DNA from 2 places in the Ruminococcus sp. 1001136sp1 genome. Region 1 is predicted to be linked to the other one. Evidence: riboswitches for the same ligand, from Rfam matches in the RefSeq annotation. Region 1 holds a riboswitch; the other holds the start of a gene.
The links. Region 1 has a riboswitch for tetrahydrofolate ahead of ABHC48_RS12230 (folate family ECF transporter S component). Riboswitches for the same ligand answer to the same signal wherever they lie in the genome.
Positions count from the first base shown of each region.

Region 2: it holds a riboswitch for tetrahydrofolate, as region 1 does, so the genes downstream of both, folE (GTP cyclohydrolase I FolE) here and ABHC48_RS12230 (folate family ECF transporter S component) in region 1, are expected to answer to the same signal.

Region 1 covers NZ_JBDPGY010000012.1:76,082-80,518, reverse strand. Annotated here, with positions in the region: gene ABHC48_RS12240 (GDSL-type esterase/lipase family protein) at 1-223, shown strand, start outside; gene ABHC48_RS12235 (GNAT family N-acetyltransferase) at 513-1,268, shown strand; gene ABHC48_RS12230 (folate family ECF transporter S component) at 1,479-2,039, opposite strand; THF riboswitch at 2,126-2,227, opposite strand; gene ABHC48_RS12225 (hypothetical protein) at 2,754-3,911, shown strand; gene ABHC48_RS12220 (amidohydrolase family protein) at 3,892-4,437, opposite strand, start outside.
Region 2 covers NZ_JBDPGY010000018.1:3,065-7,501, forward strand. Annotated here, with positions in the region: gene ABHC48_RS15425 (aminopeptidase P family protein) at 1-1,396, opposite strand, end outside; THF riboswitch at 1,530-1,626, shown strand; gene folE (GTP cyclohydrolase I FolE) at 1,878-2,435, shown strand; gene ABHC48_RS15435 (HD domain-containing protein) at 2,432-2,929, shown strand; gene folP (dihydropteroate synthase) at 2,969-3,778, shown strand; gene folK (2-amino-4-hydroxy-6-hydroxymethyldihydropteridine diphosphokinase) at 3,893-4,437, shown strand, end outside.

The DNA of each region.
Region 1 (4,437 bases):
TAGAACCTGGCTTCCTTTTCGCCAGAAAATATCACAAATGATCCACCAGCTATCAGAACAGTTTCAAATTTCTTATCTTACATTGCATGAGGAATTGAATGAAAAGGCGCGTCGTTATGGATATTCAGAAATTACTACAGATGGGATTCACCTTACTGAGCAGGGACAAAAATTTCTGGCAGACAGATTGTATAAATTAATTTGCGGCTATTCACCGTACTAGTACATCGTTTTCGAAATAACTATACCACTCACTTGTCTGTGAATCCGATTGCACAGGTATAAAAGCCTCGGCGTAGCCCGCTACGCCTGCGTTTTTATACCTGCACACTCGAATTCACATCCTACGCGATTGGTATAGTTATTTACGAAACGATGTACTAGAGCGTGTTTGAAAAAGGCTTTCTGCAAGATGTGTAAAAAGCAATCTGTCTTATAACAGACTATTTTCAGTTGCATTGCTGGATACAATTATGTATAATGACCCTAAACTTATAAAAGAAGGTTTTTTTATGGATAAAATCATTAAAGAAATTGAAGATATGTCACTAAATGCATGGCCCTCCCATAAAATGGAGCTTTATGATGGATGGATTCTCCGTTTTTCCTATTTTTATACACATAGAACAAACAGTGTGGAGCAGTTCGGAACTTCTACCCTTTCCTGGAGGGAAAAGGTTTCTTTCTGCGAAGCAGAGTATGCCCGACTGGGCAGCCCTGCAATTTTTAAGATCAGTCCTCTGGTTTCTCCGGATTTTGATTATCTTCTGGAAAACCGCAACTACGAAATCCAGCATACAACAAATGTTATGGCAGCCTCACTGGATGGAGCAGATCTTTCTGCGCCTTGCGATCTGGTAACTCTTACTGACGATATTCCAGATATTTGGATTGAAAGTCTTTTTGATCTGAAAGGCACCATTAATCCTGTTCACCGTGCTGTAGTTCCATCCATGTATCATGCCATCGTAAAAGACACCGTATGCGCCTCCATCTGGAGTAACGGAAAAATTATTGCAACCGGGCTTGGCATTCTGGATCGAAATTATATTGGATTGTACGCTATCCATGTTCGCGAAGATTTCAGACACAAGGGTTATGCTCGTCAGATTTGTACTGCACTTCTAAAAGAAGGAAAAAAGAAAGGCGCAACTAAGGCCTATCTTCAGGTAGTAGAGGGAAACACTCCAGCACGTAATCTTTATGAATCACTTGGACTTCATTATCTCTACACCTATTGGTTCCGGGTTCAGACACATACAAACTGAAAACTTTTCAGAGCATGTTTAAAAAAGGCTGCGATCAGTGTTTATCCTGATCACAGCCTTTTATTTGGGAATCGTATTTTTTGACTTATTCAACAAGTTGATTTCTCAAACAATCAACTTTCCAGTAAGTGCATTGCTTCATAATCCATCTTATGCCATATTATTTAATTTGGGGTTTTGTATATAATTCAGCTCCTGGACTGCTGCCATTTATACGGTCTTCTTCTCCAGCTTAGCAGGTCTTATGTTTCCTACAACCATGCCTGTAAGCGGGCTGAAATAAAGAAGACTGGTAAGTACGCAGTAGATTGGAGTCATGATTGCAAACTGTACAAGACGTCCTGGCATAATTGCATAGAAGTTTGCTCCGATCATTACCAGTCCTGCAGTGGTCAGTCCAAGTGTTCCCACTACGCCAGAGACTGCAATTGCGACACACATAACAACAGTCTTTACTTTTCTGTTCTTTTCAGCCATTAGTTTTCCAGCCAGTCCGGGGATCACACCCCAGGCAACTGCTGATAAAGTAATCAGTGGATTAACTCCATAGCCTTTCATAAAACATCCAATGATATCGGCAACAGCACCTTCTACACCACCAGCTACAGGTCCCATCCAAAGACCTGCCAATACAGTGGCGACAGTCCCCAATGTAATTCGATATACACCAAGATCAATTACCAGAACGCGTGACAGCACAAGCTGGATTGCTACCAGCAGTGCAAGGAATACAAGAGTCTTAACACTCCATGTCTGTTTGTTTTTACGCATAAAAAAAACACCTCCATAATGATTAAAATAACAGAGTAGTTACCATAAATAATAATCCCTCCACATTATGAGATGTTCTCACATGTAGCAACGGGTGCGGAAAATATATCGTAAACAGTCCTGCTGCTTTTCGTTTCACGGCGACTCCCCAGCCAATGAACACTTGACGCATAAATTCCTACTTCGCTATTATTTATTTAAAATGATTATAGCACAAAATATAGAAATTTCAATATGTATTTGTTATAATATTCACATAAATAAATTAGTCGTTACTGTTTACTGGTAACGTTCCGCGAGTGTTTTTTGTGAACAAAGTTCACAGAAAACCCGAGAATCTTAGCGCGAAATCATGCGAATGCATGATTTCTGTGCATCGCGAAGCGCGTTACTGTTCACTGACAAATGTTTGTGCATACTCTCCTCTTTTTCGCATATTCTAAGAATATCTTCCCTTATATAGGAAAAATATTTGACAAAAAGGAGTGTTTCTATGAATATAAAATCCACAAACAAATCATCCTGCCAAAAACAGTCGCCACTACAGAATCCTTACAATGTTTTTTATAATAATTACATGAATACAAATGCTACTACAGAATGTACAGGACTTGGCTATCGTATGCCAGATAACTCGGAGGAATGGAATGCATACCGAGAGGTTTTCGATTTTCTTCCTGTACCATTTCCGGATTCGGAGGATACAAAGCAACAATGAAAAATTTCACAAAACTATTACTTGGCTCTTTGGTACTGTTCTCTCTGTCAGGATGTACTGCCGGTGATATAATCACCAGCTATACTTCTACTTCTGATCAGAGTGAAACCACCTTACAGAACACTTCAGAAACGCCCAAACAGCGTGTTTATATGGATGAAATCAAAGGAACCCTTAAGGATTTCACCGGTGCCACCCTGACTATGGAAAGTCAGGAACAAACTTACGTTTTTGATCTTTCTGAAGCAACTTTGGAATGCGAAGATGGCATGATCACTGGAGATGAAATCAGTGTCATTTATGAGGGTCAGCTCTCTAACAAGGATACCAGCACTGTAAAAGCATTGAAAGTAGTAGACGACTTTCACAAAAAGAATCAGCTGGAAGTACGAAAGGCCTATGGGGAAGTACAGAGTCTGACTCCAAATACCATTACCATAAAAAATAAAAAAGGCAAAACAGCCACCTATCCAATCACTGGAACTGAACAATATTATCAGAATGGCATCCGCACCGGTGTATGGGTATACATTCATTTTAAAGGCAAGTTTGCTTCCAGTCAGGATACCCAAAGTTCTTCTCTTAATGCCAGTCATCTGAAAGTACTAAGCATTTCAGATATTGATCCGCTTACACTTCCAGATCCAACACCAACACCAGATCCTGCACAGGTTTCTGCCGATGACTCAGCAAAAGAACAGCAGATTCATGCAGAAATTCAGAATATTTCCCTGAATACACTCACAGTTCTTCCCTCTGGCTCTGATAGCACAATAAATGTAGACTTGTCTCAGATTCCTTCTTACTTTAAAGGTGGAACAGCGCCAGGCTCCTATGTAACCATAACTTGCACTGGACAATTTCAGGGAAATTCACTGGATGGTGTTACTGTTACAGCAGTCACCGGTGATGATCCGGATTCTCTTGGAAGCCGGGAAATTACCAGCTCAGTCAGCGGTACAATTATAGGCCATACAGCAAATACCGTCACACTTCAAACTGGCGATGGCGCAACCATAACCTGCTTTACAGAAGGGGCAAAGGATACCTCCACCAGTAATATGGAATCCGGCGCAAGTATCTGCATTACCTTTGATCCTACAAAATCCAAAAATTCCAACATTTATACATCTATCAAGATTCAGGACGCCTGAAGGTGTCCTGAATCCTTTTCTCTCCATCTGCCAGCCAGGCTCTCACATCCCCGGATTCTCCCAGAATGTCCATAAATGCCTGGTATTCATCCATTAAGCCCTTCCCATGTAAGACCATATAAGCTCCTGCATCACTTCCAAGAGCCACCTTTGCTCGGTACTTGTATGCCAGACGAAGGTTCTTTGTGGCCAGTTCTATAATAGGATCAAGCACTGATTCCTTATATCTTCCACATCCACGAAGATTTCGAATTGTCACAAGAGTAGGAACCCATACACTATCACTGTCAGCTAATTCTCTGATTGTTTCCGGATCAATATAATTTCCATGTTCTACTGAATCCACACCAGCTTCCACAGCTGCCTGTACACCATAAATTCCATTGGTATGGCTCATCACCGCCATCCCTTCTTCATGGGCGATATGTACCATCTCACGGACTTCTTTCCTGTCTAAAGGCGTTCCGGTAATCTGTCCATGGTTATTAAAATCCAGAAGTCCCGTGGTCATAATTTTAATAAAATC
Region 2 (4,437 bases), on a different contig from region 1:
GATTAAAATCCTGTCCCATTTCCCATAACGGACCACGCGCCAGATAATCCAGATTTACACCAGTACAGCCATAACGGAATTTGGCATTTCCAAGGTTCAGCATGCCACGTAAAACAGCGGTAAAATATTTCTTCTGCTCGTCATTCACAGAGCCCATAACAATTGTGCGGGTGGTATCTGTAGTACCTTCGTAATAGTGTCCGCCTGTGTCTGCCAGAAGGAAATTGCCAGGCTCAATGGCAATATCTGTCTCTGGTGTTGCAGAATAATGGTTGATTGCAGCATGAATGCCATAAGAAATAATGGGGTCAAAGCTGTTGTCGATAAAGTTCTCCTGCTGGGCACGGAAGCTGTACAGCTTCTCTCCTGCGCTTAACTCTGTCATTGTAATTCTGCCAACATTTTTCTTTAGCCAGCAGATGAATTTGGTAAGCGCAACTCCGTCTTTGATATGAGCGATACGTTCATTTTCTACTTCTACTGGATTTTTAATTGATTTTGGAAGAAAAGTCAGGTTGGCTTCATCCAGAATCGTTACTTCCTTCGGAATACTGTTTACCAGACGACAGTTGGCTTTCTTTTTACAAAGAAGAACTGTCATGTCTTTCTCAAATGTTTTTACATATTCATAAATGCTGTCATAGGGCAGAATGGTTACGCCATCCTTAGATAATGCGTCCAGAATTGAAGCCGAAAATGCTTTTTCATTTGCAAACAGCCTGATTTCTGTTTTTGTCATTATCAGATAAGAGAGAACAACCGGACAGCAATGTACATCGCCGCCACGAATATTCAGCAGCCATGCAATGTCATCCAGAGAAGTCAGTACAAATCCATCTGCACCTTTCTCTTCCATTGATTTACGGATTCTTGCACATTTGTCAGCACGGGATTCGCCTGCCCATTTTACATCCAGTTCCATAACCGGTTCGCAGGAAAGTGCCGGACGATCTTCCCAGATTTCTCCTACCAGATCAGAATCCGTCTGAAGAGTGGCTCCTTTTTTTGCAAGAAGTTCGGCCAGTTCATCTGCTTCTTCGGCGCTGACGGTTCTTCCGTCAAAACCAAGGCACATTCCCTCGCCTAATTTTTCTTCCAGAAACTGGTGCACAGTGGGAACATCTGGTTCTCCCATTTTAAAAAGCTCTACACCCGTTCCCTCCAGCTGTGCGGCCGCCTGGATGAAATATCTTCCATCTGTCCACAATCCAGCCATATCCTGCATGATGACTGCTCTGCCGGCAGATCCGGTAAAACCTGTAATATATTTTCTGCACTTAAAGTATTCTCCTACATATTCAGATGCATGAAAATCATCTGTGGGAACAAGATAAGCATCTATTTTCTTCTCTGCCATTACTTCCCGAAGTGCGGTGATTCGTTCTTTAACTGTCATAAAACTGACTCCTTCCAGTGAATTTTGTCTATTCCTATTATAATATCCACGTTACCCTTTCGCAACCTGTTTAAGAAAAAACACTTTTCTATTCCCAAAAGACGTGATATACTAACTTTCGAAATGAATGATATGCAAAATAGGATTTTATGCGTCAAGTGTTCGGTGAATGGGGAGTTGTCATTGAAACGAAAAGCACGTCTTACGGTATATTATCCGCACCCGTTGCAAGCACTATAAGAGGGATATCTCATATTGTGTCAGAGCCTGCCTGAAAGGGATTTTCTACAAGACGCACGTTGCGATTTGTGGAAACGTTTTTTAACAGACTCAAGGGAATGTTTTCGACATACATTCTATCACAATTGGAGATATCCTTTTTTGCGTATTAAGCAGGCAGATATTCGAATTCGAAAATCCTTCCCCGGTTTTATCAAAAAAGGATAGTCTCCGCAATCAAATACAAAGGAGGTTATTTTTAATGGTTGACAAACAAAAAGTAGAACAGGCCATCCGCCTGCTTCTGGAAGGAATCGGTGAGGATATTACCCGGGAGGGACTGATTGATACTCCCGACAGAATTGCACGTATGTGCGAGGAAATTTACGGTGGTCTCGATCAGGAAGCAGATCCCCATTTACTGAAGCAGTTTCCAGTAGAAAATAATGAGATCGTATTGGAAAAAGATATTACTTTTTACTCTATGTGCGAGCATCATCTGATGCCTTTTTATGGTAAGGCGCACCTGGCTTATATTCCCGATGGAAAAGTCACAGGATTAAGCAAGCTGGCACGTACGGTAGAGGTTTATGCCAGAAGACCGCAGATCCAGGAACGCCTCACAGTACAGATTGCGGACGCTCTGGAGCGTGCCCTCTCTCCGAAGGGAATTATGGTTATGCTGGAAGCAGAACACACCTGCATGACCATGCGAGGCGTTAAAAAGCCAGGAAGCAAAACAATTACGACTGTAACCCGCGGAGCCTTCAAAGAAGATAAGGAGCTGCAGAAAATGTTCCTTTCCATGGTCGGAAAATGAGCAGTTCTTTTTCTGAAACAAACCGTATTTCTTTAATCTGGCGGCATCCCCTTTATCAAAAGCACTGTAAGAAAATACAGGAGCTTGAAAAAGATCGTATTTTCTGCAGACATACGCCGGAACACTTTCTGGATGTTGCCAGGCTGATGTATATTTATTCTCTGGAAAACAAGCTTAATCTGTCCAGGGAAATCATTTATGCCACTGCTCTTCTTCATGACATTGGCCGTGCGCAGCAATATCTGTCGGGTATTTCTCATGACATTGCAGGAGCTGAAATAGCCGGAAAGATTCTGGCAGATCTGCATTTTACAGAGCAGGAAAAAGAGGAAATATTATCTGCGATCAGTCAGCACAGGACGGATGGATCTGATAATGTGTTGGCTATGCTGCTATATAAGGCTGATAAAAAGTCCAGAAATTGTTTTTCATGTTCAGCAGCTTCAGAATGTTACTGGCCTTCTGAGAAAAAAAATCTGACAATTGAATATTAAGCCTTCTAAAAAATCTAACAGAAAGGATGGTTTCTATTTATGAAAATTGGAAATCGTTTTTTTGATACACAAAATCACACTTATATAATGGGAATTTTAAATATTACTCCTGATTCTTTTTCCGATGGCGGGAAATGGAATCATTTAGATGAAGCTTTGCGGCATACAGAAGCCATGATCGCGGATGGTGCGGATATTATCGATATTGGCGGGGAGTCTACGCGTCCCGGACACACGCCGGTCAGTGCAGAGGAAGAAGCTCAGAGAGTTTTGCCCGTTATCGAAGCGGTCAGAAAACGTTTTGACATTCCCATTTCTGTAGATACCTTCAAAAGCAGCGTGGCAGAAAGTGCGATTCAGGCCGGTGCAGATCTGGTCAACGATATCTGGGGATTAAAATATGATTCTGAAATGGGCGCTGTAATTGCCAAATATGATGCTGCATGCTGTCTCATGCACAATAAGTCCAATACAGAATATAACAATTTTCTCATTGATATGCTTTCTGAGACACAGGAATGTGTCAATCTTGCAAGAAAAGCAGGAATCAAAGATGAGAAAATCATTCTCGATCCAGGGGTTGGATTTGGAAAAACATTTGAGATGAATCTGGAAACTATGAATCATCTGGAGCTTTTTAAGAATCTGGGCTTTCCGGTTCTTCTTGGCACCTCACGCAAGTCGATGATCGGACTGGCACTTGACCTGCCTGTAGACCAGCGTGTAGAGGGAACACTGGCTACCAGTGTAATTGGTGTGATGAAGGGCTGTTCTTTTGTGCGTGTTCATGATGTCAAGGAGAACAGACGCGTGATCCAGATGACAGAAGCAATTTGGGGTTGTAATTGAGAGTAAAGAGGACATTCGCAATCCGCTTTGCTACTTGCTCATGAACGCAGTCGCGAAACGATTGCGTTCAAATTCCTCAAAATTGTAAATAGTCAACAGAAAGGAACAACTGTTATGGATGAAACCAGATTTGATAAAATAGAAATTAAAGAACTGGAAATTTTTGCCAACCATGGTGTCTATCCGGAAGAAAATGTACTTGGACAAAAATTTGTTATTTCTGCCACCCTCTTTACCCACACACGTCAGGCCGGGTTAACGGACGATCTGTCTGCTTCTATCAATTACGGGGAAGTCAGCCACATGATTACAGATTTCACCAGAAAACATACTTTTAAGCTTCTGGAAGCGCTTGCAGAAAATCTTGCAGAGATGCTGCTCGACTCTCTTTCCGATCTGGAACAGATCACACTGAAAATTGAAAAGCCCTGGGCTCCTGTTGGTCTTCCACTGAAAACCGTATCTGTGGAAATCACAAGAAAATGGCATACTGCATACATTGCTTTTGGCTCTAATATGGGAGATAAAAAGCTGTTCATCGACAATGGGATACGTGGTTTGAAAAAAACAAAAGGATGCCGGATAGAGGCCGTTTCTGATTATCTTGTAACAGAACCTTATGGTGTTACCGATCAGGATGAATTTCTGAATGGAGTTTT